Regions from separate parts of the Kitasatospora sp. NPDC101155 genome, predicted to be linked through region 2. Evidence: riboswitches for the same ligand, from Rfam matches in the RefSeq annotation. Region 2 holds a riboswitch; each other region holds the start of a gene.
The links. Region 2 has a riboswitch for cyclic di-AMP ahead of ACIRYZ_RS30200 (M23 family metallopeptidase). Riboswitches for the same ligand answer to the same signal wherever they lie in the genome.
Positions count from the first base shown of each region.

Region 1: linked by a shared signal. The riboswitch ahead of ACIRYZ_RS34220 (transglycosylase family protein) and the one ahead of ACIRYZ_RS30200 (M23 family metallopeptidase) in region 2 are both predicted to bind cyclic di-AMP.
Region 3: linked by a shared signal. The riboswitch ahead of ACIRYZ_RS36140 (peptidoglycan DD-metalloendopeptidase family protein) and the one ahead of ACIRYZ_RS30200 (M23 family metallopeptidase) in region 2 are both predicted to bind cyclic di-AMP.
Region 4: linked by a shared signal. The riboswitch ahead of ACIRYZ_RS05370 (NlpC/P60 family protein) and the one ahead of ACIRYZ_RS30200 (M23 family metallopeptidase) in region 2 are both predicted to bind cyclic di-AMP.

Region 1 is NZ_JBIWPN010000034.1:62,602-66,786, reverse strand. It holds gene eno (phosphopyruvate hydratase) at 1-566, opposite strand, end outside; gene ACIRYZ_RS34220 (transglycosylase family protein) at 833-1,645, opposite strand; cyclic di-AMP (ydaO/yuaA leader) riboswitch at 1,650-1,816, opposite strand; gene ACIRYZ_RS34215 (cytochrome P450) at 2,027-3,316, opposite strand; gene ACIRYZ_RS34210 (SDR family NAD(P)-dependent oxidoreductase) at 3,584-4,009, shown strand; gene ACIRYZ_RS34205 (MazG family protein) at 4,032-4,185, opposite strand, start outside.
Region 2 is NZ_JBIWPN010000025.1:87,606-91,790, forward strand. It holds gene ACIRYZ_RS30185 (TetR/AcrR family transcriptional regulator) at 78-659, opposite strand; gene ACIRYZ_RS30190 (alpha/beta fold hydrolase) at 706-1,530, opposite strand; gene ACIRYZ_RS30195 (YiaA/YiaB family inner membrane protein) at 1,626-1,916, opposite strand; cyclic di-AMP (ydaO/yuaA leader) riboswitch at 2,113-2,271, shown strand; gene ACIRYZ_RS30200 (M23 family metallopeptidase) at 2,284-3,132, shown strand; gene ACIRYZ_RS30205 (hypothetical protein) at 3,229-4,110, opposite strand; gene ACIRYZ_RS30210 (GNAT family N-acetyltransferase) at 4,153-4,185, shown strand, end outside.
Region 3 is NZ_JBIWPN010000040.1:35,473-39,657, forward strand. It holds gene purB (adenylosuccinate lyase) at 1-584, shown strand, start outside; gene ACIRYZ_RS36135 (MFS transporter) at 592-2,130, opposite strand; cyclic di-AMP (ydaO/yuaA leader) riboswitch at 2,443-2,621, shown strand; gene ACIRYZ_RS36140 (peptidoglycan DD-metalloendopeptidase family protein) at 2,624-3,592, shown strand; gene ACIRYZ_RS36145 (hypothetical protein) at 3,775-3,906, shown strand; gene ACIRYZ_RS36150 (DUF2470 domain-containing protein) at 3,920-4,185, opposite strand, start outside.
Region 4 is NZ_JBIWPN010000003.1:141,522-145,706, forward strand. It holds gene ACIRYZ_RS05360 (NYN domain-containing protein) at 1-350, shown strand, start outside; gene ACIRYZ_RS05365 (NlpC/P60 family protein) at 551-1,588, shown strand; cyclic di-AMP (ydaO/yuaA leader) riboswitch at 1,926-2,079, shown strand; gene ACIRYZ_RS05370 (NlpC/P60 family protein) at 2,090-3,247, shown strand; gene ACIRYZ_RS05375 (NlpC/P60 family protein) at 3,475-4,185, shown strand, end outside.

The DNA of each region.
Region 1 (4,185 bases), on a different contig from region 2:
AGGGTGTGGTAGACCTCGACGCCCCAGCGGACGGCCTCGGAGAAGGACTCCGCGCCGATCGGGGCGATCATGAACTCCTGGATGTCGACGTTGGAGTCCGCGTGCGAGCCGCCGTTGAGGATGTTCATCATCGGGACCGGCAGGACGTGCGCGTTCGGGCCGCCCAGGTAGCGGAACAGCGGCAGGTCGCTGGCCTCGGAGGCGGCGTGCGCGACGGCCAGCGAGACGCCCAGGATGGCGTTGGCGCCGAGCGAGGACTTGTCGGGGGTGGCGTCCAGGTCGAGCATGGCCTGGTCGATCAGGCGCTGCTCGGTGGCGTCGTAGCCGACGAGCTCCGGGCCGATCTGCTCGATGACGGCCAGGACGGCCTTCTCGACGCCCTTGCCGAAGTAGCGGTTCTTGTCACCGTCGCGCAGCTCCAGCGCCTCGAAGGCGCCGGTCGAGGCACCCGACGGGACAGCGGCACGACCGGTGCTGCCGTCGTCGAGGCCGACCTCGACCTCGACCGTGGGGTTGCCGCGCGAGTCGAGGATCTCACGGGCTACGACGACATCGATGGACGGCACGAGGCATCTCCTTGCGGAAGCAGGGTCCGGCTGACGGTGGTGCTGTCAGCGGGACGATTGCGGAGTCGTTACGACCCAGAGCCTAACCGCCCGGGCTCCCGGGGCCACGTTGGCCTCGGTCCCGTCTCAGCGTGTGGCCCTGCTACCCCCCGGTAGTTCACCTGCTTGTCCCAGTCTGTCCCCCCGGCGCGGACGAATGCGGACGAAGGGGGCCGGGCGCGGCCCCCTTCGTCCCCGGGGTGTTGTTCGAGGTCCTACGGACCGGTTCAGCTGAGGTGCAGGATCTGGCCGGGCATGATCAGGTTCGGGTCCCCGCCGACCGTGCCGCGGTTGCCGTCGTACAGCGCCTGCCAGCCGCCGGACACGCCCTGGGCGGCGGCGATGCTCGACAGGGTGTCACCGGAGTGGACGGTGTAGTCGTGGCCGGCAGGGGCGGCCTGGGCCGGCTGGGCGGCACGCGGGGCGGCGTGCTTCGGAACGTACTGCTGGACCGGCTGCTCCGCGGGCGTTTCGGCCTGCTTCGGGGCGGCGTGCTTCGGTGCGTACGGCTGGGCGGGCTTCGCGTCCGCCTTGGGGGTCTGCTGCTTCGGAGCCTGCTGCTTCGGGGTCTGCTGCTTGGGCGTCTGCTGCTTGGGCGTCTGCTGCTGGGGGGCGGACTGCGGCTTGGCGTCCGAGGAGGTGTCGACCGCGGCCGGGGCACCGCCCTTGCTCAGGCCCGCCTTGACGGAGCAGACCGGCCAGGCGCCCGGGCCCTGGGAGGCCAGCACCTTCTCGGCGACCGATATCTGCTGGCCCTTGCTGGCCTGGTTGGCCTGCGGCGCGTAGGCGGTGCCGCCGTACGCCTTCCAGGTGCTGGAGGTGAACTGCAGGCCGCCGTAGAAGCCGTTGCCGGTGTTGATGCTCCAGTCGCCGCCGCTCTCGCACTGGGCGACGGAGTCCCAGGCGGAGGCCGGGGCGGCGGAGGCGCCGGTGGCGGCGAGGAGCGGCATCGCGAGTCCGACGCCGGCCACACCGGCGACGGCGATGGCCTTCTCGGCCTGGGTGCGACGACGGTGACGGCCAGTTCCAACGAACAGCATGAAGGGTCCCTCTCCGCACGCCTGCGAGGTGAGCTGTCGGGTTCGGACCGGGAGGTGGCCCGGCCGCCGTGCGCGGAAACGTTCCGCTCGGGCGGCTTCACCCCAAGCCGTGGAGGACGGCAACAAACCTGGTTCCCCCGCCCCTGCCCAAGGGTCTGGTCGGTTTCCCGTGGCGCGGCGGGCAGGATTCGGCGTTCCGCGCACGAGGTCCGCAGCTGCGAACTCCAGGGAGACTAGACAGATCCTCAGACCAATCACAAGCTCATATCGTCGACATCACACCGGAATTACGGCACGTGACCAATCGCCTACCAACTGCGCCCGTTTGTCCGGATTGATGGGCGTTCACACCGTCATCAGGAGCGTGTCGACGACGCCCAGTCAGCGTGTCGGAGCCTCAGGAAGGGCATGCGGAGACCGGATCTCGGGACTGAATTCGACCGGAAGTTCGCGCAATCCACGCATGATCAGGCCACCTCGCCAGCGGAGATTCTCCGGAGTTTCGGCCAGTCGCAGATCGGGAAGTCGGGAAAGCAGCGTGGCCAGCGCGGCACGTCCTTCGAGCCGGGCCAGCGGGGCGCCGATGCAGTAGTGGATGCCGTGCCCGAACCCCAGGTGGGGATTGTCGGTTCGGGCCAGGTCGAGGGTGTTCTCGTCCGCGAACCGGTCCGGGTCGCGGTCCGCCGCCGCCAGTACCACCAGCACCGGATCGCCCACCGGGATGTCCACCCCGCCGATGGTCAGCGGCCTGGTCGCGAACCGCCAGGTCGCCAGCTCCACCGGCCCGTCGTAGCGCAGGAGTTCCTCGATCCCGGTCTCCAGCAGCGCGGTCTCCCCGCGCACCACCGACTCCTGCAGCAGCGCCCGCTGCCCCGGGTTGCGCAGCAGCGCGTACGTCCCGTTGCCGATCAGGTTGACGGTCGTCTCGAAACCGGCGAACAGCAGGATGAAGGCCATCGCGGCCGCCTCGTTCTCGGTCAGGTGCTCGCCGTGGTCACTGGCCCTGATCAGGCCGGAGATCAGGTCGTCACCGAGATCGGCCCGCTTGCGGTGGATCAGCTCCAGCAGGTACGCCCGCATCCGCTTCACCGCCCGCCCCACGCCCCCGCGTTGGCCCCCACCATGTCGGATCATCATCCCGGCCCAGTCGCGGAAGTCGTCCTGGTCCTCGGCCGGCACGCCCAGCATGTCGCAGATCGCGTAGATGGGGAGCGGGAAGGCGAACTCGTGGATCAGGTCCGCCGAGCCGCGCTGCGCGAAGCCGTCGATCAGCCGGTCGGTGAGCTGCTGCACCCGCGGCTCGAACTCGGCCACCCGGCGCGGTGTGAACGCCTTGGACACCAGTCGGCGCAGCCGGGTGTGGTCCGGCGGGTCGATGTTCAGCAGGTGGGTCATCAGGTCCGCCTGCCGCTCCCCCGGGATGCCCACCCGGCCGGTGCGGTGCGCCTGCTCGCTGTGGTGCGCCGGGTTCTTCGACAGCCGGCTGTCCGCCAGCGCCTGGCGTGCGTCCGCGTACCGCGTCACCAGCCAGGCCTCCACGCCGCTCGGCAGCCTGGTGCGGTGCACCGGGGCGTGCTCGCGCAGCCAGGCGTAGGCCGGGTACGGGTCGGCGGCGAACTCCCAGGTGAAGAGCTGCGGGGCGGGCTGGGCGGCGTCGGACTGAGCAGGCATGGGTCGACCGTAGCTGCTGGGTCGGGCGCGTCCCGACCGTTCCCGACCGTCAACACGTCGCGAACGGCGCGCGAGCGGGTCGCCAACGCTCCGTGGACGGCCGGTGGACGGTCCGTGGACAGCTCTTGGACAGCTCTTGGCCAGGTGGCAGGCGTGAGTCTGGTCACCTGCGGGGTAATCCCTGTTGCGGAGGGTCAGGTCGTGCCTACGATCCTCCGCAGTATGCGTGGGCGCCGGTGCGGTGTCGCCCACAGGGAGGAGCAGACCATGCGGGTCAGCGGGGCAGTCGTCGTCATCGCGGTACTCGACGGCGGTTCGGGAGCCGGCCTCGCCCGCCGGTTCACCGCGGCCGGCGCCGCCGGGATGCTGATCGCCGACACCCACGTCGGTGTCGCCGAGGACCTCGCCGCCGAACTCGACCGGCCGGGCTGCCCCGTCGTCGGCGTCGGCGCCGACATCCGCCGCCCCAGCGACGTCGCCGCCCTGGTCGACACCGCCGAGAAGCACCTCGGGCCGATCGACCTCTTCTGCGTCGCCGGCCCGAACGGCGAGCGGATCGTCTCCCTCGCCGACCTTCCCGACCACCTCGACCTGGAGCGCCTCGCCGAACTCCTCGCCCTGGTCGGCGAGGCCATCGGCGAACTCGTCCCGCCGCAGCGGCGCCCGACCGGGCACACCGCCACGGCGGCCTGAGCCGCTACTCCGGCCTCAGCCGTTACTCCGGCTTGAGCCCCTCGGCCGCGCGCACCGCGTTCCGGTAGCCCCGCGCGGCCGAGCGCAGCGCCGCGTCCACGTCCACCCCGGCGTCGTGCGCCCGCTGCACCACCGCCAGCAGCAACCGGCCCGCCGACTCCGCGGTCAGCTCCGCC
Region 2 (4,185 bases):
CCCCACCCGCCCCGCACCAGAGCCCGGCCCTCCCGACTGCCGGCCGCCCTGCGCCAGAAGTCGGCGGGCCCGACTTCCTACTCCTCTTCCTCCGCCTTCGGCCAGGTGCGGAGGCCGGTGGTGAGGGTGGTGACGAGGCGGTCGTGGGTGGTGGTGAGGTCTTCGGCGAGTTGGAAGGCGCCGGTGATGGAGAGGGAGGCGAAGCCGTGGGCGAGGGAGCGGACGGTGCGGGCGGCGTGGATGGCCTCGGGGCCGTCGAGGCCGTAGGAGCGGAGGACGGCGATGATGACGCCGACGAGGCGGGTGGCCGCGCGGGTGAGGTCGTCGTCGGGTTGGGGGGCTTGGGGGAGGGCGGTGTAGCGGTGCGGGTGTTCGGTGGCGTAGGCCTGGTAGGCGCGAAGAACGGTCGTGACGGCGTCGTCGCCGCTGCGGCCGACCGCGGCCTCGGCGAGCCGGTCGGCCAGTTCCTCGGTGACCCGGACGGCGATCAGCCGGCGCAGTTCGGTCAGGCCTCCGCTGACGTGCTTGTAGAGGGAGGGGGTGGCGACTCCCGCGCGGGCGGCGACGGAGGCCAGGGTGAGGGCCTCGGCGCCCTGCTCGTCGATGAGGGCGAGGGCGTGGTCGACGACCTGGTCCGGGGTCAGTCCTACTCGGGGCATGGGTTCGGTTTCTCCGTACGGCTGCGGTTCGGTGGGCTCAGCGGGCTCAGGCGAGCTCGGCGAGGAAGGGCAGCAGGGCGTCCGCGACGGCCTGCGGGTTGTCGGCCATCGGGTAGTGGCCGGACCCCTTGATCATCACCTTCCGGGTGCCCAGCGCCGTGGCCTGCCGCTCGGCGACGGCCGCCGGGTCCGGGAAGTCGGGGTCCTTGCTGCCCATCAGGACGAGCGAGGGGCAGCGGACGGCCGCGCACCAGCCGATCGGCGCGGAGTCCCCGGTGACGTGTCCGCGGGTGGCGGTCTTGCGTCCGGGGGTGCGCAGGTCGGCGACCAGCCCGGCCACGTAGGTGTCGAGGTCGGCGGGTCGGGGGCCGGGGAAGGCCATCTTGCGCAGGTAGAAGCCCCAGACGGCCGGCCAGTGGACCATCGCGCTGCCCATGACGGCCATCACGCCGCGCATCAGGGCGTTGGCCCGGTGCTCGACGAAAGCGTCGATCAGCGCGATTCCGGCGACCCGCTGGGGCGCGTCCCCGGCGAGCTTGACCACGGTCGCCCCGGTGTAGGACTGCCCGACCAGGACGGCCCGCTCGATGCCGAGGTGGTCGAGCAGGGCGAGGGCGTCGGTGGCGACGGCGGCCGGGCTGTAGTCGTCCCAGACGATCGAGGACTCGCCGAAGCCGCGCACGTCCATGGTGATGACCCGGCGCCCGGCGGCGGTGAGCAGCGGGTGCAGGTGCCGGTAGGCGCGGCGGCTGTCGAGCATTCCGGGGAGCAGGACGACGGGGGTGCCGTCGCCCTGCCGGGTGTCGTCGAAGGCGATCCGGCCGCCGGGGACGTCGAGGTACTGGGTGCTCGGGGTGATGGTGCCGTTCACGGTGGTCCTCCACGGGGTCGGTGCTGCCGATAGCCATAAAGCTATGGCTAATAGCCGTAGCCGTCAACCCCTTTCCCCGGTGTCCCGGGAACGGCTCAGGCCCCCTCGACCCGGAACGGGTCGTGCTCGCTGAGCAGCTTCTCCAGTCGGGCCTGGTCGACCCGGGCGACAGTGTCCGAGGACTCCTGCCGGTCCCGGATCACCTTGGCCAGCGTGAAGGCGGAGGTGACGGTGTAGAGCAGGCCGATCCCGAGGAAGGCCCTGGTCCACCCGCCGACGGGCAGGCAGGCGACCCCGACGGCGAGGGTCGAGCCGGAGATCGCGAACGAGAGGACGGCCTGGACGAAGTACGCGGCCGTGGTGCGTGACTGCATCGGTGCGCTCATGCCGTCAGGATGCGGGAGCGCGGCCGGGCCGCACATGAGTAGGAGTACTCAGATGGGCCAGGCGAATGACGGTTCGTTCGTCGGCGTCCGACCGCCTGCTCCCCGGTCGTCCCGGACGGATGGCTTGGAATCAGGGCCTCCTAGGATTAACGTTTGATAACGCAGCGCGGTCGTCAATGCCGTACCCAGACGGCACCGTGCGCCGTCGCCTAATCCCGCCGACCGGCCTCCGGGCAGGTCAGGGAGCCGGGGAACCACGTTCCTTGGGGTGAATCGGCGGGGCCCCGGCCCGGCCGTAGGAGACCTTCCTGCTCCGAACCCGTCAGCTAACCCGGTAGGCGCGAAGGAAGGAAAGGAGCGCGCCCCCGTGGCGTCGACGCACACCCCGGCACACCCGGCCGGCCCCGCAGCCGGTACCCAGCTCCTCGACCACCCCGGCCCGGACGGAACCGAGTCGCTCGGCACCGACGACTTCGCCCCGGAGGCCGAGGCCAACCGCCACCGGATGCCGCGTCAGACCCGCGGGGCCTCCCCGCTGCTCGGCGTCACCGCCGTCGCCGCCACCCTGGGCGCCACCGGTTTCGCCTCCGCCACCCCGGCCGCCGCGCCCGCCGTCGAGGCCGCGGACGAGGCCCCGGTGACCCTCGCTGCCGACCCGGGCCTCGCGCTCGCCGCCCGCATCCAGCAGCAGGCCGACAGCCAGCGCACCGCCGCCGAGGAGAGCGCCCGTCTGGAGGCCGCGAAGGAGGCCGAGGCGAAGGCCGCCGCCAAGGAGGCCGACGCCAAGCGCGCCGCCGACGAGGCCGAGCGCGCCAAGGCCGCCGCCCTCACCCTGCCGGTGAAGGACTACAACCTCTCCGCCCACTACGGCCAGAGCGCCCGCTACTGGGCCCACCTGCACACCGGCCTGGACTTCGCCGCCGACACCGGCACCCCGGTCTACGCGGTGGGCCAGGGCACCATCACCTCGGCCGGCTGGTCCGGCGCGTACGGCTACCGGATCGTCGAGACCCTGCCCGACGGCACCGAGATCTGGTACTGCCACCTCTCCTCGATCATCAAGGGCTCCGGCGCGGTCGGTTCCGGCCAGCAGATCGGCAAGGTCGGCGCGACCGGCAACGTCACCGGCCCGCACCTGCACCTGGAGGTCCGCCCGGGCGGCGGCGCCCCGGTCGACCCGGAGACCTGGCTCCAGCAGCGCGGCCTCAACCCCTGACGGGAACCACCTGAACCCCTGACGGGAGCCCCCGACGAGAACCGGGGACCCTGACGCGACGCCCGAGGGCCCCGGATACCCGGGGCCCTCGGCCGTTCACTCCGCCGACTCCGCCGGCAGCTGCGCCAGGTAGGCGTCGATCTCCTCCGCCCCCGGCTCCGGCGCGAGCTCCGGGAACTCCTCCACCAGCAGCCGCGGCAGCCCCGGCACCGTCCACTCGCCGATCAGGTCGAGCGCCACCTCGGCCGCCGCCGTCTCGAACTCCCCGAAGTCCCCGGCCAGTTCGTCCGGCATCGGCCGCCCCAGCGCGTTCAGCTCGGCCAGGTTGCGGTAGCTGCGCCGCATCAGGCCCTGTTCCAGCAGCCGCCGCGCGCCGTCGGTGGCCATGCCGACCGACAGCACCCGGCCCGGTCCCCAGCCCTGCTCGTCCGGTTCGTCCAGCCAGCCGGTCGGCACCAGCGCCTCGAACCCGGCCAGCCGCTCCTCCTCGCCCAGCCCGGCGAAGCCGGCCAGCCAGTCCCGCACCGCCGCCTCGTCCGTGGTGTCCACCCCGTGGGCGTGCAGCAGCACCGCGTACAGCCGCGGCCAGGTGACCAGGTCGGCGCGGCGCAGCAGCCCGGCCGCGACCTCGCCCTGCCACTCGGCCTCGGCGTGCAGCCGCTCCTGGCGCTTGGCGTTGAGCCGCTTCGCCGCCCGCTGGTGGTCGACCAGCAGCCGTACGGCGTCGCCGTACGCGAGCGGGTCCGCTTCCGGGGCGGGTTGGACGTAGAGGTGGAGCCGCTCGTACAGCAGGTGCTCCACCGCGTTGGAGGTCAGTTCGGGCCAGCCGTCGTGCATCCTGCCCTCGCCCAGTTCCAGCAGCGCCAGCACCGTGCGCAGCGGCTCCTCGGCCACCGGCGCGCGGTCCTGCTCGGCCGCCCAGTCGAGCAGGTCGGCGGCCCTGGTGCGCGGGGCGAGCCGCAGGTCTTCGTCGTTCATGTTCCGAACGGTAGTCGTCGGACGGAGGTAGGGTCGGCAGCCATGGTCCCCGTACGCCTCACCGGCCCCAGGCTC
Region 3 (4,185 bases), on a different contig from region 2:
CGATGCCGCACAAGATGAACACCCGCTCCTGCGAGCGTGTCAACGGCCTGGCCGTGATCCTGCGCGGCTACGCCTCGATGACCGGCGAGCTGGCCGGCGACCAGTGGAACGAGGGCGACGTCTCCTGCTCGGTGGTGCGCCGGGTCGCGCTGCCGGACGCCTTCTTCGCCTTCGACGGCCTGCTGGAGACCTTCCTGACCGTCCTCGACGAGTTCGGCGCCTTCCCGGCCGTGGTCGAGGCCGAGCTGGACCGCTACCTGCCGTTCCTGGCCACCACCAAGGTGCTGATGGGCGCGGTGCGCGCGGGCGTCGGCCGGGAGACCGGGCACGAGGTCATCAAGGAGCACGCCGTCGCCTCCGCGCTGGCCATGCGCGCGGGCGCCCGGGAGAACGAGCTGCTGGACCGGCTGGCCGCCGACGAGCGGATCCCGCTGGACCGGGCCGCGCTGGACGCGCTGCTGGCCGACAAGCTGTCGTTCACCGGTGCGGCCGGGGCGCAGGTCGCCGAGGTGGTCCGCCTGGTGGAGGCCGTCGCGGCGGCCTACCCGGAGGCGGCCAAGTACGCTCCGGCCGACATCCTCTGACGCTTCGTCAGTTGTCCGACGAGGGCCCTGCCACCGTTCCGGTGGCGGGGCCCTCGGGCGTCTTGGTGTGTCCGGGGTCGAGCGGCGGGGTGGTGGTGGCGCAGGGCCAGTCGCAGTTCGGCTCGGCCACCGGGTGCTCCTGGGGGGCGAGCACGTTGCCCCGGACGGTGGCGAAGGCGATCAGCCCGCCGCCGACCAGCAGACCCGCGCAGATCAGCATCGCGGTGTGGAAGGCGGAGTCCACCGAGGACGGCACCCGGTAGGCATCGCCGCTCAGGCCGGCCAGCGCCGGGAGGGCGGCCACCGCGAGCAGGCCGGCCGCGCGGGCGGCGGCGTTGTTGACGCCGCTGGCGATGCCCGCGTGCCGTACATCGACGGCGGCCAGCACCGTCGCGGTCAGCGGTGCGACCAGCAGGGCCATCCCGCTGCCCATCACCGCGACGGCGGGCAGCACGTCCGCCCAGTAGGAGGAGCCGGGGCCGGTGCGCAGCATCAGCAGCACCCCGGCGGCGCAGAGCAGCGGGCCGACGGTGAGCGGGATGCGCGGGCCGATCCGTTTGCCGAGGCGGCCGGCGCGCGCCGACAGGGTCAGCATCAGCACCGTGATCGGCACCAGGGCGAAGCCGGAGACCAGGGGCGAGAAGCCGGACACGATCTGCAGCTGGACCACCAGCAGGAAGAACACCCCACTGAAGGCCGCGTAGACGCAGAGGGTGACCAGGTTCACGGCGGTGAACAGCCGGGACGAGAACAGTCCGAGCGGCAGCATCGGATCGGGTGCGCGGCGCTCGACGGCGACGAAGGCGGCGCCGAGCAGCAGGCCGATCGCGCCGGTGAGCCAGACGGCGGGGGACAGGCCCTCCCCGGCGGCGGTGAGCGCGTAGGTGATCGCGCCGAGGGCGAGTGCGGCGAGCAGCGCGCCGGGCACGTCGAAGCGGCCGGAGGCGGACTCGTCGCGGCTCTCCGGGACGTAGCGGGAGGTGACCGCGATCACGGCGGCGGCCAGCGGCAGGTTCAGCAGGAAGATCCAGCGCCAGCCGGGGCCATCCACCAGCCAGCCGCCGAGGAAGGGGCCGATGGCCGCGGACACCCCGCCGAGACCGGACCACAGGCCCACCGCCGCCGAGCGGTCGTCAGGATGGAAGACGGCCTGGAGCATGGCGAGCGAGCCGGGGGTGAGCAGCGCCCCGCCGATGCCCTGGACGGCGCGGGCGGCGATCAGCACGTTGATGTTCGGGGCGACGGCGCAGGCCGCGGAGGCGGCGGCGAACCAGACCACGCCGATCAGGAAGACCTTGCGCCGTCCGTACCGGTCGCCGAGCGCGCCGCCGAGCAGGATCAGGCCCGCCAGCGTGAGCAGATAGGCGTTCAGCGTCCATTGCAGGGACGCCAGGGAGGCGCCGAGGTCGGCGCCGATCCGGGGCAGGGCGACGTTCACCACGGTGCCGTCGAGCATCGCCATGCTGGAACCGAGCACCGTTGCCAGGAGAACCCAGCGGCCCTGCGCGGTGCCCAGGCGCAGGGTGCCGGCCGTTGAGGTGGCCACGGCCTGATCCTGCGCCCGGCAGGGTGCACGTGACAAGGGTCACCGGGCGGTGTGTCCGGGGTGGGCAGTGCGTGAGCGGACGGTCGCACTGGGCCACCGAGGTCGGCGCAGCGTCGTGGATCAGTGGCGTCGAGTGAATGGATTGTGTACGCACCGTACGGCGGGCCATGCGGAGGGTGACCGCGCCGCGGGGGGTTGTCGCTGGTTCAAGAGATCGACATTGCTTCACCCGAACGGATGGGTTTTAGTTCAGCGACCACCCAGCCAGCCTGGGTGGACCCACCGGGTGGAACGCCGAGTCCTGCCGCTGCCCAGTGGTTCGAACTGAGCTCTGCACGGCAGGAGCGGGGGACCCACAGGTAAGTCGCCGGACCGGAGTCCGCGCTGTTCAGCGCGAACGTCCAGGACCGGCTTGGGGTGAAGCCGCGCATGCGGCCGGGCAGCTCCAGCCCGAACCCGACAGCTCACCTCGCAGGCGTCGGAGAGGAATCCCATGCCTGCTCAGGCTCGTCGTATCGCCGTGCCCCGCGCCGCCCGCATCGGCATCGCCGTCGCCGTCACCGGTGTCTCCTTCGCCCTGCCGCTCGTGACCACGATGAGTGCCCAGGCCCACAATGCCCCGGCCGCCTCGGTCGCGCAGCACGCCGCCGCCGTGGACGCCGTGTCGGCCGCCCCGGCCGCCGCCCACGACGGCTACCTCGTCGTCGGCGGCGACAGCCTGTCCAGGATCGCCGACGCCCGGAACGTCGAGGGCGGCTGGCCCGCGCTGTACGAGCAGAACCGCTCGGTGGTCGGCGCCGACCCGAACCTGATCTTCCCGGGTCAGTGGCTGTCGCTCGCGGCCCACGCCGACGCGGCCGCCGAGCCGGTCGCTCCGGCCGAGCCCGCGGCCCCGGCCGCTCCGGCTGCCCCGGTCACCCAGAGCGCCGCCGCTGCCGCAGACGCTCAGGTGCAGGTTCAGACCGAGGTCGCCAAGCCGGGCGTCCAGGTCCAGACCCAGATTCAGAACGCCGCTCCGGCCAAGGCCGTCACCGCCGCCCCGGTCGCCGCCACCGTCGGCTATGTCGCTCCGCTGGCCAACCCGGTGCCGGGCGAGGCCTACGGCGTGGCCGGCTCGATGTGGGCCTCCGGCCACCACACCGGCCAGGACTTCGTCGCCTCCACCGGCACTCCGGTGCGCGCGGTCGCCAACGGTGTCGTGGTGAAGGCCGGCAACGGTGGTGCCTACGGCAACCAGGTCGAGATCAGGCTCGCCGACGGCAGGTACGCCCAGTACGCGCACCTCTCCGTGGTCGGTGTGAAGATCGGTCAGACCGTCACCGTCGGCCAGCGGCTCGGCCTCTCCGGCGCCACCGGCAACGTGACCGGCCCGCACCTGCACTTCGAGATCCGCACCGGGTCGGAGTACGGCTCGGACATCAACCCGGTCGCCTACCTGCGGGCGCACGGCGTCGCGCTCTGACGCTGCGCAGACCCTGTTCGGACCCCGCGCTGACCGCGGGTTTCAGGAACCACCGCTGGTGCGGGGCGAATCGACCGCCCGGGATGGTCATGTCGGGTGACCGCTCGACCGGGTGATCGCCGCACCGGTGGACATGGGCGCGGGACACGCCCAGGGCCGGCCCGGCTTCGCGAGGACCCCTCGTGGAGCCGGGCCGGCCGTTGCCGTTCGCGGCTCCGGGGGAGTTCGAGTGGTCGGGATCGCGCCGGCGCCGGCGGCCGGAGCGGTACGCGCGGATGGGGCGGATCGTGCTGGAGGACGCCGTCGAGCGGTGACGCCCGGGCGCGGTCAGTTCCGGCGGACGGGCAGGCCGTGCTCGGCGGCGGCCAGCAGCTCGTGCATCCGGTGCCCGAAGTCCTCGGTGTCGCCGGCGGGTTCGGGGAAGACCAGGCGGACGTCGCGGTGGCCGTGCGGGTGGTCCAGACGCAGTACCAGGCCGTAGCGGTCGAGGGCGAGCGGGCGGATGTCCGGGTGCCCGGCGAGCAGGGCCGGGTCGAGCAGGCCGGTGAGCAGGTCGAGGGCGTCGGCGTGCTCGTCGGCCAGGTGGGTGAGCA
Region 4 (4,185 bases), on a different contig from region 2:
ACGTGACTAAGACCGGCTATCCGACGCTGCCGTTGGAGCAGCAGCGGATCCGGCTGCTGGGCGGGCTGGCGATGCTGGCCCAGCGCACCCAGGCGGAGGTCACCTGTGTGTTCGACGGGCAGGACCTGGACGTTCCGGTGATCATGGCGCCACCGCGCGGGGTTCGGGTACGGTTCAGTCGGACCGGGGAGACCGCGGACGAGCTGATCCGTCGTCTGGTGCGGGCCGAGCCGCAGGGCCGTCCGGTGGTGGTGGTGTCCACCGACCGGGAGGTCGCGGAGGGCGTGCGGAAGGCGGGCGCGCGCCCGGTGGCCTCGGTGCTGCTGCTGAACCGGCTGGCCCGGCCCTGACCTCGGGTCGGACGGTGTGAAGTCCGGGCAGTGTCCGTTTTGCGAGGGTGTGCGGATCCCGTGAAGTCAGCGTGGGGGCCGGAGTTCACGCCTTCGGGGGAGTGGCAAAACGGATAGATCTTCACTAGGGTCTGGCGTCAAACCTATTTTCCGGAATCTCATCCGATCAGGTGAGTCCGATGGAAGAAGGAGCCGGTCCCTTGGCCTCCCACCGCCGTCCCAAGCAGCCGAGCCGCGCGCGGGTCTCCGTGCTCACCGCTGCCGCTGCGACCGCGGTCGCCCTCTCCGCCCAGGTGGGCGCGCACGCGGCGCCGCAGCCGAGCAAGGACGACGTCAAGGCGCAGATCGACCAGCTCCAGCAGGAGCAGGAGCAGGCGGCGGAGAAGTACAACGGCGCCAAGGAGCGGGCGGACCAGCTCCGCAAGCAGGCCGACCAGCTGCAGGACCAGGTGGCCCGCAGCCAGGACCAGATGACCCAGCTGCAGACGGGTCTGGCCGAGGTGGCGGGCGACCAGTACCGCACCGGCGGCATCGACCCGTCCGTCCAGCTGATGCTCTCCTCCGACCCGTCCGGCTACCTGGAGAAGGCCTCCAGCGTCCAGCAGGCCAGCGCCAGCCAGACCGAGGCGCTCAAGGGCCTGCTCGACCAGCAGCGCCGGCTGGACCAGGAGAAGGCCGAGGCCGCCGCCGTCCTGTCCTCGCTGGACTCCACCACCAAGGACCTGAACCAGGCGAAGTCGGACGTCAACCAGAAGCTGAAGGCCGCCCAGGACCTGCTGAACTCGCTCAGCGCCGCCGACCGCGCCGCGCTGAAGGCCCAGCAGCAGCAGGACGACCGCGCCTCGCGCGGCACCGCCCGGGTCGACCTCAGCAGCCTGCCGCCGGCCAGCGGCTACGCGGCCGTGGCCGTCGCCAAGGCGATGAGCAAGCAGGGCTCGCCGTACGTCTGGGGCGCCACCGGGTCGAGCACCTTCGACTGCTCGGGCCTGATGGTCTGGTCGTACGCCCAGGCCGGCGTCTCGCTGCCGCGCACCTCGCAGGAGCAGGGCGACGTCGGCACCCGGGTGCCCTCGCTGGACCAGGCCCAGCCGGGCGACCTGGTGATCTACGGCAGCGACCGGCACCACGTCGGGATGTACATCGGCAACGGCATGGTGGTCCACGCGCCGCACACCGGTGACGTGGTGAAGGTGATGAAGGCCGACGCGATGCCGATCAACACGATCCGCCGGGTCTGACGCCCCGACACGCCCGAAAGTCCGGGTTCCGGCCCTGTGATCCGCGCCACCCTCCTACCGGGGGTGGCGCTTCGGGCTTGTCTGTTCCGTGGTCGGCCGGCGGGACCCGATCAGCTTTGCGTGCGGTGGCGATCACCATCGGTCATTTTCACAAAAGAACACGGGCAATCTTCCGTCTTTTTTCTGACAAGGATTTGAACGGATCACGGTTCAGTTACTAGGGTCGTGCCCCGAACCACCGACTGTCGATCACCCAGCCTGGGTGGCGGCGGTGGTTACCGTCGAGTTCGCGAAACAGCGGGGCAGGTCGAAGCGACTGTCCGACAGGGGAGCCCAGTGGTCGGGGGTGCTGCGGAGCGGAGCCGGGGAACCACGTTCCTCCGGGGTGAATCGACGCCAGGTCGGCCGGTGGAACGGCCGTGAGGCGTCGTAGGGCATGCTTCCGGCCCGAACCCGTCAGCTCACCCGGTAGGCGGCCGTAGGAAGAAGGAGTCCGCCTTCGTGGCGTCCCATCGTCGTCCCAAGCCCGCCAGCCGCGCCCGTGTCTCGATCCTGACCGGTGTCGCCGCGGCAGCCGTCGCCCTCTCCGCGCAGTCCGGCGCGCACGCCGACCCGCAGCCGACCAAGGACCAGGTCAAGGAGCAGGTCGACCAGCTCAACGGGCAGGCCGAGCAGGCGACCGAGAAGTACAACGCCGCCCAGGAGAAGCAGCAGGCCCTGGAGAAGCAGGTCTCCGGCCTGCAGGACCAGGTGGCCCGGCAGCAGGCCCAGGTGACCGACATGCAGGGCGGGCTCGCCGAGATCGCCGGGGAGCAGTACCGCAACGGCGGCATATCCCCGACCGTCCAGCTGATGCTCTCCACCAGCCCGGACAACTTCCTCAACCAGGCCGGTGCGCTCAACCAGGCCGGTGACACCCAGAAGAACCAGCTGAAGCAGCTCCAGGAGGAGCAGCGCAAGCTCGACCAGGACCGCACCGAGGCCCAGGGCAAGCTCGCCGAGCTGGAGTCCACCACCCAGCAGCTGAAGACCTCCAAGGAGGAGGTCCAGAACAAGCTGAAGGCCGCGCAGGACCTGCTCAACACCCTGACCGAGCAGGAGCGCCAGGCGATCCGTCAGGCCGAGGAGAAGGCCGCGGCCGACGCCAAGGCCCAGGCCGACGCCGCCGCGAAGGCTGCCGCCCAGCAGCAGGCCGCCGCCGACCGTGCCTCGCGCGACAGCGGCCGCACCGACATCAGCTCGGGTTCGGGCTCCTCGGGTTCCGCCACCTCCTCCTCGCCGGTTGCCAAGCCGGTCGCCCCCGGCAGCTCGCACGGTGCCGCCGCGCTGGCCGCCGCCGCGAGCAAGGTCGGCAGCCCGTACGTGTGGGGTGCCACCGGCCCGGGCTCCTTCGACTGCTCCGGCCTGATGGTCTGGGCGTTCAACCAGGTCGGCGTGTCGCTGCCGCGCACCTCGCAGGAGCAGGCCGGCGCCGGCACCCGGATCGGCTCGGACATCTCCCAGGCCCAGCCCGGCGACCTGCTGATCTTCTTCAGCGACGCCCACCACGTCGGCATCTACGCGGGCAACGGCCAGGTGCTGCACGCGCCCAAGCCGGGCGCCTCGGTTCGCTACGAGGCGGTCTCCAACATGCCGCTGGCCTCCATCGTGCGGGTCTGATCCCCGCCCAGGCCGTTTCGGGCCCGGTCCTCCACCGCGGAGGGCCGGGCCTGCGGCTTTTCCGGCGGCTCGGGCGGATGTCCGATTAGGGGTCAAATATTCGGGTTGGGAGGGGTTTGGACTCGCTTGCCCGGACTCGCTAACGTCTGCCACCGGACTCCCGCTCGACGGCCGCCCATTGGGGCGCGGCCGCGGGGCCGCGCCGCAGGATTGGAGCCGCTGCCGCCATGTCCGTGCACCGTCGTTCCCAACTGCTCGCCCGTGCGCTGGTGCTGACCGCGGCCGCCACCACGGCCCTGAGTGTGACGGCCGGCGGCAGCGCCCAGGCCGCTCCCGGCGCACCGGGCACGCCCGACCTCAGAGACGTCAAGGCGCAGGTCGAGCAGCTGTACGACGAGGCCGAGCGGGCGTCCGAGAAGTGCAACGCCGCGCAGGAGGCGCAGAAGCGGCTCCAGAGCGAGACTGCGCTCCTGCAGGGCGAGGTCGCCGCCGGCCAGGACCAGCTCAACCAGCTGCGCGGGGACCTCGCGACCGTGGCCGGGGCGCAGTACCGCGGCGGCGGGATGACCCAGACCGCCCAGCTGATGCTCTCCAGTGACCCCGAGTCCTACCTCGCCCGCGCCCGCACCCTCGGGCAGGCCGCCGAGCGGCAGCGGGAGACGCTGCACGAGCTGGCCAGCCGTCAGCGCAGGCTCGACCAGCGCCGCACCGAGACCGCGGGCAAGCTCGCCGAACTGGACCAGGCCCGGCGCTCGCTGGCCGAGAACAAGCAGCAGATCCAGCAGCGGCTGGCCAAGGCCCAGAAGCTGCTCAACAGCCTGGGCGCGGCCGAGCGGGCCCGGATGCTCGTCCAGGACGCCAACGACGCCGAGCGGCGCGCCACCCGCGGCACCGACCGGCTGGACCTCGGCACCACCCCGGCCGCCTCCGAGCGCGGG